DNA from 2 places in the Metabacillus sp. 84 genome. Region 1 is predicted to be linked to the other one. Evidence: a T-box and tRNA genes for the amino acid it is inferred to sense, from the RefSeq annotation. Region 1 holds a T-box; the other holds one or more tRNA genes.

Region 1 (13,107 bases):
TGCATCTGCTGCCGAAAAAAGAAATTTTAAATGATAAAGTTCATATTCTGGCAGAGGGGACCGGGGCTCTGGCAGCAATGGATCTGATGCAAAGATGTCCCGAACGGATCCGGTCCATCGGTCTTTTCAACCCTTGCCTGGACCTGCAAGGCTATTACCGGGATGAAAAAAACAATAAGCTTTTCTATAAACGCCTTACAAGGGAGATTGCAGCAGCCTATGAGGTGGAAGAAAAAGAATTAGAATCGATTCCTTTAAGAAGTTTGCATCCATCAGAATCCAGAGTGCCTGTGAAAATATGGGACAGGATGAGCGGTACGCCATTTCCATATCAAAAGCATAGCAAGGTTTTTGAAGAGTTGCGCAAACAGCAGGGCTCTCCGATTGAATTGATCCTGCACCTTGGGGAACAGCCGTACCGGATTCATCAATCTGTCATCAAATTTTTTACTTTGCACCAGAAAAACCTTTAACCGAACCGGCACTTGAGGCATAAGGTAAGATAATGACTTCTCAAGGAGGAATACCATGAAGCAGGCAGCTGTTTTAGGAGCGCAGACGTTTCTTGGATTTGCATTATGCGGAAAGCTGGTGGAAAGAGGGGTCCCGGTAAAAGCTGTTTTTGATCAGCCAGGGAATAAGCATGAAAAACGGACGATGGAGGAAAAGTGGCTTACCATCGGAAGGAATGCTCTCTTTACACCGGTTTGCAGGGAGGACCACCCCAATCTAAAGGAATGCGGGGTTGTCTTTAATCATCCGGAAAAAGTTATTGAGGTTGAAGCCTTGCATGTAATCAGCATGATTTTAACCAATGGGGAAAGAGCGGCTGGAGAAAACGAAACCCTGATCTACCTTGGCTCGCTTTACGGCCCTTGGCAGCCTGCCACTGAAGAACTGAATCGCTGGGCAGCATCTGATTTTACGTTTCCTCCTTTTCACGATGACCCGGGTTTATTTATAGAGGATGCAGCAGCAGCGGTTATCGATATAGCGTTCGGGGAAGGGACCAAGGGACAATCCTATTATCTCCCGGGAAATGGAGTAAGGGCAGATAACCAGTACCCGCTCACACAGAAGACTTCTCTCGAAAAAGGACTTGAACAGCTTCAAACGCATATGGAGCTTTACCCATTTTTGTACGGCTCCTAAAGCGCTTGTCTGATTCAGGATTTCATCATATAGTAATAGGGCATCCGCTGGACAAGCGGGAATCTTTATAGCCGAAGGAGACAGATCAATGGAACAGCACCCAAAACAAATGGAATTCATGCAGATTGCAATGAAGTATTTTCCAGAGGCTAAACAGCAGCTGGATGGGCTTGGACTTGAGCTGTCAATGGAACATGTTCAGCCGTTGCTTGGGCTTTTCAATAAAGTAATGGCCGAAGCCTATGAAATGGGCAAGAAGGATTCAGCAGAATAAAGGAAAGGCTTGATTCCATAGAGGATCAAGCCTTTTTCCGCGCTGCAAATGCCTTTCATGCAGCCTTCCGCCCACCCGCTTAGCCAAGGGGCATTAATCGTTCAGTTTCTTTTTGATTAAGTCGAGCATCGGACTAAGGTTTTTAAGCATGGGCTTCATATCTTTTAGTGAACCCATAATATCACTTACCTGCATCATGATGGTCATATAATCGGCATCGCCGGCGTCCGTTTCTTCCGTCTTGGCTTCTGTCATTTGTTCCGGAGAATCTTCTTTTTGCTTTGCCTGGTCCTGACGGCCGCCGAACATGAGCTGATCAAACCTGTTTTTTTGAGGATTAGCCATTTTTTTCACCTGCCTGAACTTCCGGTTCTGATGATACCAGTCTATGTAAACAAGGTAAATGTGAATGGACGATTGCAACAGAATGATTGAAAAAAAAAGAAAGATACGCTAAAATTAGGACCAAGTCATAATATTTGATGTTAAAAATTAGATTGGCCGATTGAGCTCACAGAGCAGATGCTGATCCTGCATAAAAAACGCAAATCGGCGGACAAGAGTCCAGTTAGGCAAAAAACTAATAATAAAGGGGCTGCACATATGAATGCTGGAATTATCGGAATTGGCCGGTATATCCCTGAAAATGTGATTACTAATCATGATCTTGAGAAACGGATGGATACGTCAGACGAATGGATCCGTACCCGTACTGGAATTGAAGAAAGACGCATAGCAAGCGATGACATTGATACATCTGACATGGCGTTTATGGCCGCAGAAAAAGCATTGGAGCACGCAGGGATTTCAGCACAGGAACTGGATATGATTCTTGTCGCTACGGTTACTCCGGACCGGCCTTTCCCTTCCGTAGCCTGCCGCATTCAGGAGAGGCTCGGCGCAAGACAAATTCCTGCGATGGATATCAGTGCTGCCTGTGCAGGATTCATGTATGGCCTTGTAACAGGTAAGCAGTTTGTTGAAACCGGAGTTTATAAAAATATACTTGTTGTAGGTGTTGAAAAGTTATCTAAAATTACCGATTGGGAAGACCGGAACACGGCCGTCCTCTTTGGAGATGCCGCCGGTGCTGCCGTTTTAGGGCCTGTATCAGAAGGAAAAGGAATTCTCTCCTTTGATCTTGGTGCAGACGGAAGCGGTGCCAAGCATTTGTATCAGGATGAATTTATCATCATGAACGGACGGGAAGTATTTAAATTTGCGGTCAGACAAATGGGTGAATCCAGCGTGAAAGTATTGGAAAAAGCAGGGTTAGGCAAGGATGATGTGGATTTTCTTGTCCCGCACCAGGCGAACATCCGCATTATGGAGGCGGCGAGGGAGCGGCTGGATCTGCCTCCTGAAAAAATGTCTAAAACGGTCAACAAGTTTGGAAATACATCAGCTGCTTCTATTCCATTAAGCATTGTAGAAGAGCTGGAAGCTGGTAAAATAAAAGACGGAGATCTGCTTGTTATGGTAGGATTTGGCGGAGGCCTGACATGGGGCGCCATTGCCATGAGATGGGGACGGTAGTTCGTTAATCTATTCTAATCAAAAAAGATGAGGTGTCTTGGAGATGGAAAAGAAAAGAGTCGTGGTTACAGGACTGGGAGCTGTCAGTCCTTTAGGTTTGGATGCAGAAACTTCCTGGGCCAATGCAATAAAAGGAATATCAGGAATTAAGCCGCTCACCCGGGTTAATCCGGATGACTATCCTGCAAAAGTTGCCGGGGAAATTACGGATTTTGATCCTGAGCAGTATATGGATAAAAAAGAAGCGCGGAAAATGGACCGGTTTACTCAATATGCAGTAGCGGCTTCCTTTATGGCAGTTGAAGATGCAAAGCTTGAAATTACAGACGAGAACGCACCGCGTGTCGGGGTATGGGTTGGCTCCGGAATCGGGGGCATGGAAACATTCGAAACGCAGCATCGGATCCTTATGGAAAAAGGGCCAAAGCGCGTAAGCCCGTTTTTTGTTCCGATGATGATTCCAGATATGGCAGCTGGACAGGTTTCCATTGCACTTGGAGCAAAAGGATTTAATGCCTGTACGGTTACAGCATGTGCTACAGGAACAAACTCCATTGGGGACGCCTACCGGGTCATTGAACGCGGTGATGCGGATGTTATGATTTCAGGAGGAGCAGAAGCTCCGCTTTCCCAGATGGCTTTTGCAGGATTCAGCTCAAGTAAAGCTCTGTCAACCAATCCCGATCCAGCCAAAGCAAGCCGTCCATTTGATGCGGACCGTGATGGATTCGTAATGGGTGAAGGTGCTGGTATTCTTGTTCTGGAAGAGCTTGAACACGCTCTGGCCCGAGGAGCAAATATATACGCGGAAGTCGTAGGCTATGGGGCAACAGGCGATGCCTACCATATTACAGCACCTGCTCCAGGCGGGGAAGGCGGCGTACGAGCGATGAAACAGGCGATTGAAACCGCAAGCCTCAAGCCGGAAGATGTCGACTATATCAATGCGCATGGCACAAGCACACAATACAACGATAAATTCGAAACGCTCGCCATTAAGGAAGTTTTCGGCGATCATGCGCAAAAACTGGCCATCAGTTCAACAAAGTCCATGACGGGACACTTGCTCGGAGCTGCTGGCGGAATCGAAGCCATATTCTCCGTGCTTGCGATTAAGGAAGGAATCATTCCTCCTACCATTAATCTGGACAATCCGGACCCGGAATGTGATTTGGACTATGTTCCGAACGAAGCGCGCAAGAAAGAAGTCAACGTTGTTTTAAGCAACTCACTGGGCTTCGGAGGACATAACGCGACCCTGCTTTTTAAGAAATATCAATAACCATAACCGCCGATTCTTTTGAATCGGCGGTTTTATTTAGTGGGCTGGGAGGTGCCTGACCCTCACTCTGGTAAAGCGATAAAGCTCTGGCACGATCTCTCCAATTCCTTGCTGTTCAAGGCTTCAGGAACATAGGTCTCTGACCCCGCCTGCGGTGAAGCAAGTGGGGACTGGCCCCGTGCCTGGCCCCGCTTTCGCTGCCGCACTAAAGCTCCGGCACCTTTTCCGCCATTCCATGTTGCTTAAGGGCTGAAGGAGTCATGTCTCTGACCCTCACCCCTTTCCAGCACTAAAGCGCTAGCGCAGCCTGCCGCCCACCTTTCTCCGCCGCAGACAGAACACCCGATTCATGCAGCGATTCCAGCCGCAAGATTACTATAGCCTTTCCACCCCATTAAAATTCTCCTGTGATGCCTCCCGTTTTCATCTGTTCATACATACCTTAACTAAGAGGTGATGGCAATGGGTGTGATCCGGACAGATCAATGGTTTGAGGAAGCGGTTCCTTTGAATGAACTGGGGAAAAAGCTAAAACCCTACTTTCCTGACCGAAGTGAAAAGACGCTTATTCAATATTTGCTTACTTTTGGGCTATACAAAAATCCGGAATCTGCAAAAAAAACCGTTCAGGCATTAAAAGAAGAAAAAATGTGGGCGTATGTGAAAAGAGAGGTGGAAGACTTGCGCAAAAAATGGGAGGGACCTAATGTGCCAGTATTCCTGCTCCCGGGAGATTTATCAAATGCCAAGATTCAGCGTGAATATGGAGGAAAATCAGGTCTCGCATTTTTTGATAAGCTTTTTCTTTTTCTTTCCCCGGACGTTCCGAAAACGGCGATAAAGGCATTACTGATCCATGAGTATCATCATATTTGCCGGCTTGAAAAAAATCCAAAAAGAGAAAAGGATTATACGCTGACAGATGTTGTGATTATGGAAGGGTTGGCAGAGAATGCGGTGCGTGAAATCCTGGGAGAGGATCAAGCGGCAGGATGGACCAGGCTGTATGCGGAGACGCAGCTAAAACAGTTTTGGAAGAAGCATATTCTGCCGAACAAGAAAGTAAAACAGGAGGACCGGCAGTTCGATAAACTGATGTATGGATTAGGAATGTATCCTAAAATGCTAGGGTACACTGCAGGCTATTTTGCAGTAAAGAAATATATGGATAAAAATGGAACTGATACACATGCCCTTTTTACAGTGCCTGCCGAAAGGATCATCCAAGACTTGAAAATAGAATAGAAAATGCGTCCATAATCTGAAGATATTGGAATATTTTCAGGTTGTCCTGCCTATACTGATTGACAAACAGAATTTGAAGGTGAGGGGTAAAACATGTTGTTTCTTCATGATGTTTGGGTCAATTGGTTTGAGGGAGAAGAAAATGGATATAACGTGTGCCATTTTCACGAATGGCGAAAGGATGATAGCGTTGAACTGCTCGATCAGGTGCCTCTGATAAAGGTGAATCAGCTGCTGTTCCGCTATATAGAAAATGATCTTTCCGAAATTCCGCAAAGCCTCCTGAAAGACATTCATCAAAAAGCCTACATCCGGAAAAATCATGAACGAATTCAACTGGATTACTGCTTCGTCGTAACGGATGGACAGGGGATCATTGCTGTGGATACGATCGGCTACAGCATCCCTGTCCGAAAAAGCCGATTAATCCCCCGCCAGGAACAGTTGGTTTATGAAATGGTGAAGGATGTGGAACCGGGTGATTATCCTTTCCACGGTCCGCTGCATGGGGAGGAAAAAGAATTTCACATTCTATCGCTGGGGCCTGATCACATGAGAGGACTGACAAGAAAAGAACGCCAGCTGAAGCAGCTGCTTTTTATGGCGATGGATCAGCTGCAAACTACTCAGAACACAGCTGAAATAAAATATTGGTATACTGAATGGAATCCCCGCGAGTACGAGCAAATCAAACACCTTGCCTTCCATGATGTCTTTGAAAAGCTCTGTTCAGAAACCATGAACGGCTGGTCGGCCAGACATAAAGCTCTTTGTGAGAACCTTGTTAAAGGACAGCCTTTTTTTGAGAAGCTATGGGAAACGGAGCACGAATCAAAAGTAAACTAAAGAAAGCGGACAAGCCCTTTATCTTACTCCTTTAGCAGGAGTAGAATGAAGGGTTTTTCTATCCCAATATCCCTATACAAATCATGGAAAAAGTGCGTTATACTACCAGGTGAAGCGCTAACATCCTTTAAATCGTTAACGCAGCAAGGGGGATTCTTCATTATGTCTGTTTCAGGTAATCATGCCAGTACAAAGCGCATCACGGGGAATATTTTTAAAGGATCAGTGGGGAATCTGATTGAGTGGTACGACTGGTACGTCTATTCAGCCTTCGCCGTTTATTTTTCGGCTGAATTTTTCCCGCAGGGTGATCCGACCAGCCAGCTGCTCAACACGGCTGCCATATTTGCTGTTGGATTTTTGATGAGACCGATCGGAAGTTTATTATTGGGGAGGTATGCGGACAGGCATGGCAGGAGAGCAGCCTTAACTTTGTCCATTACGGTTATGGCTGCAGGCTCTCTCATTATCGCATGTACGCCGGGCTACAGTTCAATCGGTGTTATGGCTCCGATTATTCTTGTGCTGGCCAGACTCCTTCAAGGCCTTTCGCTGGGTGGAGAGTATGGGACATCCGCAACTTACTTATCAGAAATGGCAAGCACGGGCCGACGCGGATTTTACTCGAGTTTTCAGTATGTTACACTTGTTGCCGGCCAGCTTACAGCTCTTGGAGTTCAGATTATTCTTCAGCAATTGCTCAGTGAAGCAGATATGAGCTCCTGGGGGTGGAGAATTCCGTTTGTCATTGGGGCAATGGGGGCACTGGCAGTTTTGTGGCTGCGGCGGACCATGGATGAGTCGGAGCAATTTGAAAAGATGGGAAAGAAAAAAAAGTCGAATGCCGGTACACTGAAAGCTCTCTTAAAGCATCCAAGGGCAGTTCTTACGGTTGTGGGATTAACCCTTGGGGGAACAGTCGCGTTTTATACATATACCACTTACCTGCAAAAGTTTATGATCAACACGTCAGGAATTCCTAAAGAGACGGTCAGCTGGATTAACTTCTTGGCGTTATTGATCTTTATTGTCCTTCAGCCGCTTGCCGGGGGACTTTCAGACCGAATTGGCAGAAGACCTTTACTGATGGGCTTTGGAATTCTTGGAACATTGCTTACCGTTCCGCTGTTCCTGCTTCTTGAGCAGACATCCAGTCCAGTCGGTGCGTTTTTGCTTATGATGGCCGGACTGATTATTGTAACGGGGTATACTTCTATAAATGCCATTGTGAAAGCAGAGCTTTTCCCGACCCAAATCAGGGCTCTCGGCGTAGGGTTTCCATATGCTGTTACAGTAGCCGTCTTTGGGGGGACAGCTGAATTTATAGCCCTTTGGATGAAAAGTATGGGAGTGGAGTGGCTTTTCTACGTATATGTAGCTGCTTGTATTGCGGTCAGCTTCATTACGTATTGGAGAATGAGCGAGTCATCAAAAGATTCGCATCTAGAGTCAGAATGGAAAGCTGAAAATAGTAAATAAAGAAAAGAGGCTGGGACATATCTAAAAATATAGTCATTAAAGCGCTCTGTTAAACTCGGCTGTAGATTGCAGTTAGCATGCATTCGCTTATCCAGGGGCGGGCGGTAAGCCTTCTCCGCCGCTTTGCGCCTGCGGGGTCTCACCTTTCCCGCTATTCCCGCAGGAGTCTCATGCCTTCCACTCCAAACAACAGGTGGTAATAAATCAACATCATACATGAACAAAGCCTTTAAAAAAACATGAAAACGAATAAAACCGAACGATTACGAAGCTCTATATCAGAGTTTCAAATAATAGTTCGGTTTTTTTGATTAACCGGGAACCTTTTGTCCCAGCCTCTTTTTTTCTGAGAGAAAGGGAGGGTTATTTCCGTTTCCTTCCTAATCCCATCGCATTTTCCATTTTTTTCAGCATTTTATTTGCTGCACGGTTTGCGCGTTCTGCTCCATCATCGAGAATCCGGTCCAATTCGTCCGTTTCCATTAATTCATAATACCGCTTTTGAATTGGAACGATTTCATTAACGACGACTTGGGCAAGGTCTCCCTTGAAATCTCCGTATCCTTTGCCTTCATATTTTGCTTCAAGTTCTTCTGTACTCATTCCTGTAAAGATGGAATAAATGGAAAGGAGATTGGAAACACCCGGTTTATTTTCTTTATCATATTTCACAATCCCTTCAGAATCGGTGACTGCGCTTTTGATTTTTTTCTCAATTTGCTTCGGCTCATCGAGCAGAGTAATAAAGGATTTAGTGTTCGGATCGGACTTGCTCATTTTTCTGGCTGGTTCAGCCAGGGACATGATGCGGGCTCCGACTTTTGGTATGCGCACTTCTGGAATAGTGAAAATGTCGTTGTACTTGCGGTTAAAGCGCTCTGCTAAATCCCGGGTCAATTCAATGTGCTGCTTTTGATCTTCGCCAACAGGAACAAGATCTGTTCCATAAAGGAGAATGTCCGCTGCCATAAGAGGCGGATAGGTTAATAAACCGGCAGCAACGGCTTCCTTGCCTGACGATTTATCTTTAAATTGCGTCATGCGCTCGAGCTCGCCGATGTACGCGACGCATTGAAGCATCCATCCCGCCTGAGCGTGTGCAGGTACTTCTGACTGAATAAACAGAGTAGCTTTTTCAGGGTCAAGCCCTATGGCGACATACAAAGCAGCGAGACTGCGAGTGCTCTCCCGAAGCTTGGCTTTATCCTGATGCACGGTTATAGCATGCTGATCGACGATGCAGAAATAGCTGTTGTAATCATTTTGAAGCTCGATAAACTGCTTCATGGCACCAATGTAGTTGCCGATTGTGACAGCTCCGCTCGGCTGAATTCCGGAAAAAATTGTTTTCAATAGAAACCACTCCTCTTAATACGTAATAAAAAAAGGCCCATTCATCCCTGAAAAGGGACGAATAGACCGTGGTACCACCCTGATTGCTCTCCAAATTAGAAAAGCCTCTTAGCATCCTTTAACGCAGGAATACGGCATTGCCTACTGATTGCTGTTCGGAATGCGGCTCAAAAGTCCATTCAGCGAAGTTCATTGTCTGTTTCCAGCAACCACAGACTCTCTGAAAATGAAGGATTCGCCTACTTCTCTCTCTCTCAGCCGATGCATTTAACTGTTTCATATTATAAAAAAGAATTGCTTTTCGTGCAAGCTAAGCGTAAAAAAACCCCAGACAAACGAGCATAACACCTGTTAAAGAAGCGCCTGCCAGCATAATCGGAATAAAAGGCAAGGAGAGCAGCTCAGAGAACGGCCTCATTTCATCTGCTTCTTCTCTGCTTAAATCTCTGCCTCCGGATTGAAATGTTCTTCTGAAGCTGTAGGTAATTCCATCAAAAAATCCGCCCTGGGCCACCATGATAAACAATGCGGTGAATAAGAATGCTCCGCCAATGAGGAACAAAAGATTAATCAGGGAGAGCAGTGTCACAGAGCCATACAGTAAGATGGAGATGATCAATGAGGCAGCAAGGCCGCCAACAAATAAAATAAAACCGATTTTCATTTGCAATCCCTCTCTTTGCACTATTCATAATACTAGTATCGCCATAATATTTTTATCTAAAATCATTATTGAACAAAAATAGCATCAAGGAATATATTCCTACAATTATACCCAATTTCTATTATACATTACAACATAATACAGAAGTTTACGGTAATTTTACAACTTTACTTTAAAGCAGCAGCGAGTAGGCAGGGATTGTGTAAAAAGCCAATATAAATAAAGGGTTTTTAGGGCTTACTAACTACTAAACTAGGCTGGAATTCTTAATTTTATTTCAATATTGTAAACTTTTTAAAAAAAACACATGTACAAATATTCAAAAACTTGTATAATAGTCCTTGTAAGAATTCTCAGAAAATAAAAGGGAGGTCAACTTTGTGAAAAAGACTAAATTTTCACTACTTTTAGTACTTACTCTGGTACTAAGCCTATTCTTATCTGCATGCTATGGCGGAGGAGGAAACTCAGCTAAACCTTCAGGCGGCGGCAGCGAAGGGGAAAATACAGAAAAACCCGCAGCTGACGTACCACAGGAAATCACAGTTCTTGAGACTTCTGCTATTCCTTCATTAGACAGTGCACTTGCAGAGGATACAATCAGCTTGTCTATGCTTAACAACGTAGGCGAAGGTCTTTACCGCACGGATAAAGATCAGCAGACTGTTGACGGAGTGGCAAAAGGCGATCCTGAATGGAACGAGGACGATACAGTCGCTACGGTTAAGCTGAATGAAAATGCTAAATGGTCGAACGGTGATCAGATTAAAGCAAGCGACTTTGTATTCGCTTGGCAGCGTGCTATTAACCCTGAAACAAAATCTCCTTACGGTCCTTATATGATGTCTGGAAAAATTAAAAATGCCGCTGAAATCGCAGCAGGCGAAATGAAGCCGGAAGAACTTGGAATTAAAGCTATTGATGATACCACTCTTGAAATCACACTTGTTAAACCAATCGCATTCTTCAAATCCCTAATGGCATTTGCTACGTTCTACCCTCAAAACGAGAAATTTGTTACTGAAAAAGGGAAAGAGTACGGTATGAATGCTGATAACCTCGTATTTAACGGACCTTTCGTAATGTCTGACTGGGGCGGTAATACGAAAGAAAAATGGACTATGGAAAAGAATGACAACTATTGGGATAAAGATAACGTAACATTGACAAAGATCAACTTCAACGTTGTTAAGGATTCCGCCACAGCAGCAAATCTTTTCGACAGCGGTGAAGCAGATGTCACTGGAAAGCTGTCTTCTGACGTTGTACCTCAATATGAAGGCGACGAAAACCTGGTTAAATGGCTTGAGCCGACAATTTTCTGGTTGAAGCTGAACCAAAAAGACGAAGCTTTGGCAAACGTGAACATCCGAAAAGCAATTGCACAAGGCTTCAACAAAGAAGACCTCGCTGCAAGCATCCTGAACAACGGATCTGTACCGGCAAATTATGCTGTACCAAAAGAATTTGTTAAACATCCTGATACGGGTGAGGATTTCCGTGAGGCAAATGGAGACATGCTGACATACAACCTTGAAGAAGCTCAAAAGGCTTGGGAACAAGGCTTGAAAGAAATCGGCAAAAAAGAAGTTACACTTGATTATATCGGCGGAGACACAGACTCTGCTAAGAAAACAGATGCTTATATGAAAAATCAGCTTGAGAAAAACCTTCCAGGTTTGAAAATCAACCTTAAGAGTGTTCCATTCTCCGTACGTCTTGATCTTGATACGAAAATGGAATATGACATTCAATTTGCTGGATGGGGTCCTGATTACGCAGATGCGATTTCGTTCTCTGACCTATGGATCACAGACGGCGGATCCAACAGAATGGCATACTCTAACCCTGAGTATGATAAACTTCTGAAACAAGCAACAGGCGAACTGGCTGCAGAGCCAGGCAAGCGTTTTGAAGCTCTTCAAGCAGCTGAAAAAGTCCTGATGGACGATGCTGGTCTTGCCCCGGTTTACCAGCGTGCAGCTAACGTACTGGTTGCTCCTAAAGTTGATGGCTTTGTCTATCACTTAAATGGACCAGAATATTCTTACAAGTGGATTAAAGTTACAGAATAATAGAAGTTTGACAGGTTAAAAGAAAAAAAGAGAAAAGGGAGTATACGCTAAATCCTATACTCCCTTTTCTCTCCATTTATTTTGTCGAATAATGAATAATTCGGCGGTATCTTAGTGTTTCCAGGAGGTGCGAGCATGGTTAAATATATTGCACAGCGTATTTTATTTATGCTGATTACACTGTTTATTATTACTTCGGTTACGTTTTTCCTCATGAAAATTATACCGGGTACTCCGTTTACAAATGCGAACAAACTGTCACCTGATCAGCTCGAGATGTTAAAGGAGCAGTATGGGTTAAATGAACCTCTGCCTGTTCAGTACACAAAATATATGGTGAGTGTTGCAAAAGGAGACCTTGGTACTTCCTTCACTTTTGATAATACTCCAGTAACTGCATTAATCTCCGATCGGATAGGACCATCTGCAACAATTGGGTTTCAGGCAATGCTGTTAGGCGGTTTCCTTGGGATATTTCTTGGGATAATTTCCGCACTGAGACAAAATACATGGATGGACTACGGCTCTACTCTGATTGCTGTCCTGGGTAAATCTGTACCATCCTTCGTATTTGCGGCACTGCTCCAATATTTTATCGCCGTAAAATTAGGTTGGCTTCCAGTTGCTTTCTGGAATGGACCGGAGTACAGTATTTTGCCGACAATTGCCCTATCCATTTTTCCGCTATCCATTGCAGCCAGATTTATGAGAACAGAAATGATTGATGTATTAAACTCGGATTATATAACGTTGGCAAAAGCAAAGGGGTCTAACTACTGGGAGGTTGCGTTTAAACATGCAATGAGAAATGCCCTCATCCCGGTTGTAACTGTGCTTGGGCCATTGGCAATCAGTTTGATGACCGGATCTCTAGTAGTAGAGAAAATTTTTGCTGTGCCAGGAATTGGTGAACAGTTCGTTACATCGATTAATGTTAATGACTATCCGGTTATCATGGGGACGACTATTTTGTTTGCAGCTCTGTTTATCCTCATCATACTTGTTGTGGATATTTTATATGGAGTCATTGATCCACGGATCAGGGTAGCAGGAGGGAAGAAATAATGGCACAGCCTAAAGAAGAGTTTGATCAGAAATCGTTTCAGCCAGTACAGGTTGATTCTCGTGAAGCAGAGGTCATTAATAAACCAAGTCTGAGCTTTTGGCAGGATTCCTGGCTGAGGGTTCGGAAAAACAAAGC
Region 2 (5,100 bases), on a different contig from region 1:
TCTCAGCCCCAACGGAATCACCCCCGACCATAACGTGATGGTTATAGGTTCATTGTATAGGGAACTTGGCTTAAGGGCAAACAAAATGGTTCATTGTAATAAAAGGTTCACAAACACAAAAATAGAACTTGCTGCATGCAAGCTCACAGAAATTTATTATTCGTTAGCTGCGTCCGTCTTTTCATGCTGGATGATTCCGTTCCCTGTCATGAGATAGCGGTGAGAATTTAATAAGGATGTCTTAATTTTAGCGGGCAGTCTTTCCTTGTTGTAGGCACATACAGAGAGCAGTTTCATAGCGTTCACCGTCACTTCGGAATTTTTCTCATAATCATCAATTTCGTACTTTATGTCTCCAATTTCTCCCCATTCAATATGGGCCCATGTTCGAAAACGCTGATTGGCATCTATAAGAGGCTGCACTACTTTCAAAAAATAAGCGACGATTGTGGGAGTATGAAAATTTCCATTTGAATAATAAAAATCAAAATTGTTAAGGAAATGAACGTTAGCAAGCTGCTTTTTTGTCAGAATACCCTTCAGCTGTTTTTCCAGCAAAACTGCCATTCTCTCATTCTCAATAACAATGATCTGATCCCCCTGTTCAACTCCAGAAAGAATATAAGCAGAGGCTGCCTTTATATATATGTCAGCATCATCAAACAGAAATAAGATATGCCCGGATTTATATTGATCAATGTCTTTTTTTATATCCATTAAGGAATGATTCAAAATTACACGGCTCCTTTAAAGGCCAGATTTACAATTGTTGTTCTAACGCTCATCTTATCACATTTTAGATAACTGCTGTGCGGTATATGTACCGGGGTTCCTCCTCATGATTAAGGTGATGGAGCTTTACCGGAGTAAAGTACCCTGGCTATTTCTATTAAAGGGATTCTTATTCTGATCAACCCTATGGCCGTTTTCAATATATTTTTCAATAAATTTCTTTTCTGTTTCTGAAAAAACATCCCTTTCAACCCGTGTGATTCTTTCCAGCAACTTCACCATTTTTCCCTTATCCCCTATATACCGATCAAGATAGGAAAGCCCCGCTATTAAGTCCGTGGGCTTCGTTTCATCAGCTTCTAAAATGCGGGAATAGGATGTTAGCTTACTAACAAATTTATAAACTAAGTCTGTATAGTTTCCATCATCAAATTTACAGACACCTATTACGGCATGATGTTTTGAGCAATAAAAACGGTCTTTCAGTCCTTCAATAAATATTGGCAACAGCTCCTGGTTTCCCAGTACATGCAATGCTTCATAGGCACCAATTCTGATCCATTGGTCTTTGTGCTTGGTTTTCTCGATTAGAAGAGGGATCGATTGAGCAGTTCCAATCTTTTGAAGCGCCCCGCAAATGCTTAAAAACTCATGGTGGTCATTGCATGCTTCCAGTATTTTTATAAGAGCATCCTCAACAGCAGGTTCTTTGCATTTGCCCAGTAAGTCTATAGCAAAAAAACGGATTTGCCAGCGTCGATCTTCCAGGAAAGGAAGGATTCCCCTGTGATCAGGAACAAAGTTACCCTGATCTGCTATGTAATCCAAAAGATTTCCCACTGTATGCATATTGGTTTCAAATTGTAAGCACTTCAAAAAAAAACACTGGAATACTTTGATCGGATGTATGGACTCCGATCTTCTTTAGAATATAGTAAATAGCATCTCTCTTTTCCCGATCCTGTCTAGTCTTCTTCTTTTTTAGTTTCTCAATGAATTCCATTAAATAAGGAATTTAATTTGGGTCCGTGATTTTTTCAGCTTCTCTATATGCTTTCCAGGAAATACTGTTCCGGCTTCCTGCGTCTGTTTCATCCATCATCCGTTCAATTAACTTTTCAATCATCTTATGCCGCCTTCAATCTTTTTTATCATCTGTTTGTTCTCCTAGCTGACCATCCTTTATATTTTCCTTTGTACTTCTTTGTGTATAAAGTCATTCGTTCAGTCTGATAATCAATAAGTGCTAAAGCTGAAGTTTAACAACAAATATGAGAAGAAATACTGAAAAACATCCTTCGCAGCTTAATAATTGGGGATTAGGAAAGTTTTTATTTTCTCTCAATGTTGTAATGTTCTTCGATAAATTCTTTTTCTTCCTCAGCAGATAAAATGCCTGTAGCCTTGCCTACATTTCCATTTTGAAGTTCCCAAATCCGATTATGATCGTGATCAACTTTCGAGAAATCATTGTCGTTCCAACGATCCAATATTTCCTTGTATGTACGGTAATGTTCATAATTTTCTTGGTTATGCTGAAGAACAGCTATTAATCGTTTTATTCTCTCCGAAGTTAACGGAATGAACCCCCATTTGTCTTCAGCTTCAACTTTTTGGTGGCTCATCCCATGAATCGCATTTTGCATGTCAGATTCATTCATGTTTATAGGAAATTCTTTATCTGACGGGACTGCATTAGCCTCCTCTATTTCTATGATTTCATTATTCGGTGTTTTTGATTCTTTCACCTTTAAAGTCTCCCGACTCCCATCTTGACCTATCATGTAATAAATAATAAGTGCAACGCTTCCAGCAATAGCAATAGATCCAACCCATATAACCTGACTTTTTTTCATTTGAGGCACCCATCTCCCATAGTAGTATTCAATGTAATTGGTATGGTAATGAAGCATAGAAACGAATAAAATGATTAACCTCATTATAGCATTCCATCATATTGGAACAATTATAGTATTCAATGCATTACCCAGATACCCTTTTAGAGATTTACTATAGTTGGGAGATCCAATATGAAATGGCAATCACTTAGGGGGGGGTTTGGGGAAAATCCATTTAATGTGAATTACTTAAAAAACAAAGACATAAGACAGATTCAAAAAATTTTAAAGGGATTTAAGAAATTTTATTCATCCTACAGGAGATTTATTAAACCTTTTATCTGAAGATGACAGTGAAATTGAAGAATCTGCGTACTTTAATGAATAACCAGCATGTATTATGGATGCACCCATTTTGAAAATATTCAGTATAGTCCGGACCACACGAAAAAACCGTTCCCCACACTGTGAGAAACGGTTGATATTTCGGTAATATTCACGTTTGTTTACAGATTAATAACCTGAAAATGATACCGGTGGCCGGGGTCGAACCGGCACTCCAGAGGAACACGATTTTGAGTCGTGCGCGTCTGCCAATTCCGCCACACCGGCATATTGTTTGGAGGCGGCACCCGGATTCGAACCGGGGGTAAAGGAGTTGCAGTCCTCTGCCTTTCCTCTTGGCTATGCCGCCAAACATAATGGAGCGGAAGACGGGATTCGAACCCGCGACCCCCACCTTGGCAAGGTGGTGTTCTACCACTGAACTACTTCCGCCTTATTGTTTCCTGTATGTCATTCTATGCAAAAGGATTTAAAACTTTCCTGAAAAGAAAAAATGGCTGGGCTAGCTGGATTCGAACCAACGCATGACGGAGTCAAAGTCCGTTGCCTTACCGCTTGGCTATAGCCCACCTATGTATGTACTCACGATGCAGATTTATTATACAGCAGCCAATATTCAAATACAAAAATATGGGGCGACTGATGGGAATCGAACCCACGAATGTCGGAACCACAATCCGATGCGTTAACCACTTCGCCACAACCGCCACATTATCAAATTATATTGGCAGGGGCAGTAGGAATCGAACCCACACCGGAGGTTTTGGAGACCTCTGTTCTACCGTTAAACTATGCCCCTATAAATGGTGGAGGGGGGCAGATTCGAACTGCCGAACCCTAAGGAGCGGATTTACAGTCCGCCGCGTTTAGCCACTTCGCTACCCCTCCACTACAGTGAAGACAGTGCCGGCAAGAGGACTTGAACCCCCAACCTACTGATTACAAGTCAGTTGCTCTACCAATTGAGCTACACCGGCATATTTATATTAGTTATAAATGGTGGCTTGGGACGGAATCGAACCGCCGACACATGGATTTTCAGTCCATTGCTCTACCGACTGAGCTACCAAGCCATTTTTGGCCTTCCACTAAGCTTCTCGCTTATTGAAACCCTCTTACATTTTACTTAGGTTTGATTAAAAAATCAAATGGCGGTCCGGACGGGACTCGAACCCGCGACCTCCTGCGTGACAGGCAGGCATTCTAACCAACTGAACTACCGGACCATTTTGGTTGCGGGGACAGGATTTGAACCTGCGACCTTCGGGTTATGAGCCCGACGAGCTACCAGACTGCTCCACCCCGCGATAATAAAATAAATATTTATGGTGGAGGATGACGGGATCGAACCGCCGACCCTCTGCTTGTAAGGCAGATGCTCTCCCAGCTGAGCTAATCCTCCATATAGTTTCGGCTTGCGATGAGCGGCGCATTGCGTTGTCGCTTTCAGTCGTTCGCATCCTCACGCACTTATGTGCGCTCCGGGGCTCTCTTCTTCGGCTCCTAGCACTGCTTGCTCCTCCCAACCCTCTTACTTTCACTTTGTTGGGTGATGCTTTCGGCTTGCGATGAGCGGCGCATTGCGTTGTCGCTTTCAGTCGTCCGCATCCTCACGCACTTATGTGCGCTCCGGGGCTCTCTCCTTCGGCTCCTAGCACTGCTTGCTTCTCCCAACCCTCTTTTTGGGCTTGCGATGAGCGGCGGATTGCGCTTCTATTCTAGCCGTTCACTTTAAGTGCTGCCTATTTGTTTGAAATCGGTTGGTGACCCGTACGGGATTCGAACCCGTGTTACCGCCGTGAAAGGGCGGTGTCTTAACCGCTTGACCAACGGGCCAGTTATTATGGCGGAGAGCGGGGGATTCGAACCCCCGATACGCTTATGACGTATACACGATTTCCAATCGTGCTCCTTCGGCCACTCGGACAGCTCTCCATAATATGGCTCCGCAGGCAGGACTCGAACCTGCGACCGATCGGTTAACAGCCGATAGCTCTACCACTGAGCTACTGCGGAATACCTGCCTGGCGATGTCCTACTCTCACAGGGGGAAACCCCCAACTACCATCGGCGCTAAAGAGCTTAACTTCCGTGTTCGGTATGGGAACGGGTGTGACCTCTTTGCCATAATCACCAGACAAATTAAAGTGACAAGATTAATTATATACAATTTGAAGAGAAGAAA

Evidence for each region. The T-box of region 1 lies ahead of trpS (tryptophan--tRNA ligase). A T-box ahead of a tRNA ligase gene usually reads a tRNA of that ligase, here a tRNA-Trp.
Region 2: it encodes a tRNA-Trp, which carries the amino acid that the T-box ahead of trpS (tryptophan--tRNA ligase) is inferred to sense. The anticodon was not compared.

What each region holds. Positions count from the first base shown of each region.
Region 1 is NZ_JBNILN010000007.1:109,604-122,710, forward strand. Features, by position in the region: gene ACQCV8_RS13745 (hypothetical protein) at 1-473, shown strand, start outside; gene ACQCV8_RS13750 (hypothetical protein) at 529-1,152, shown strand; gene ACQCV8_RS13755 (ComZ family protein) at 1,241-1,426, shown strand; gene ACQCV8_RS13760 (hypothetical protein) at 1,520-1,771, opposite strand; gene ACQCV8_RS13765 (beta-ketoacyl-ACP synthase III) at 2,030-2,962, shown strand; gene fabF (beta-ketoacyl-ACP synthase II) at 3,006-4,244, shown strand; gene ACQCV8_RS13775 (DUF2268 domain-containing protein) at 4,707-5,489, shown strand; gene ACQCV8_RS13780 (YjbA family protein) at 5,583-6,335, shown strand; gene ACQCV8_RS13785 (MFS transporter) at 6,498-7,814, shown strand; gene trpS (tryptophan--tRNA ligase) at 8,178-9,167, opposite strand; T-box leader at 9,218-9,432, opposite strand; gene ACQCV8_RS13795 (DUF3899 domain-containing protein) at 9,478-9,831, opposite strand; gene ACQCV8_RS13800 (peptide ABC transporter substrate-binding protein) at 10,212-11,906, shown strand; gene opp3b (oligopeptide ABC transporter permease) at 12,042-12,971, shown strand; gene opp3C (oligopeptide ABC transporter permease) at 12,971-13,107, shown strand, end outside.
Region 2 is NZ_JBNILN010000024.1:11,474-16,573, forward strand. Features, by position in the region: gene ACQCV8_RS19985 (MerR family transcriptional regulator) at 1-31, opposite strand, end outside; gene ACQCV8_RS19990 (MEDS domain-containing protein) at 157-732, opposite strand; gene ACQCV8_RS19995 (HEAT repeat domain-containing protein) at 859-1,560, opposite strand; gene ACQCV8_RS20000 (DUF6241 domain-containing protein) at 2,064-2,588, opposite strand; tRNA gene ACQCV8_RS20005 (tRNA-Leu) at 3,102-3,182, opposite strand; tRNA gene ACQCV8_RS20010 (tRNA-Cys) at 3,191-3,264, opposite strand; tRNA gene ACQCV8_RS20015 (tRNA-Gly) at 3,273-3,347, opposite strand; tRNA gene ACQCV8_RS20020 (tRNA-Gln) at 3,410-3,484, opposite strand; tRNA gene ACQCV8_RS20025 (tRNA-His) at 3,547-3,622, opposite strand; tRNA gene ACQCV8_RS20030 (tRNA-Trp) at 3,641-3,714, opposite strand; tRNA gene ACQCV8_RS20035 (tRNA-Tyr) at 3,720-3,803, opposite strand; tRNA gene ACQCV8_RS20040 (tRNA-Thr) at 3,820-3,892, opposite strand; tRNA gene ACQCV8_RS20045 (tRNA-Phe) at 3,913-3,988, opposite strand; tRNA gene ACQCV8_RS20050 (tRNA-Asp) at 4,065-4,141, opposite strand; tRNA gene ACQCV8_RS20055 (tRNA-Met) at 4,146-4,222, opposite strand; tRNA gene ACQCV8_RS20060 (tRNA-Val) at 4,242-4,317, opposite strand; tRNA gene ACQCV8_RS20065 (tRNA-Glu) at 4,677-4,751, opposite strand; tRNA gene ACQCV8_RS20070 (tRNA-Ser) at 4,760-4,850, opposite strand; tRNA gene ACQCV8_RS20075 (tRNA-Asn) at 4,857-4,931, opposite strand; rRNA gene rrf (5S ribosomal RNA) at 4,938-5,053, opposite strand.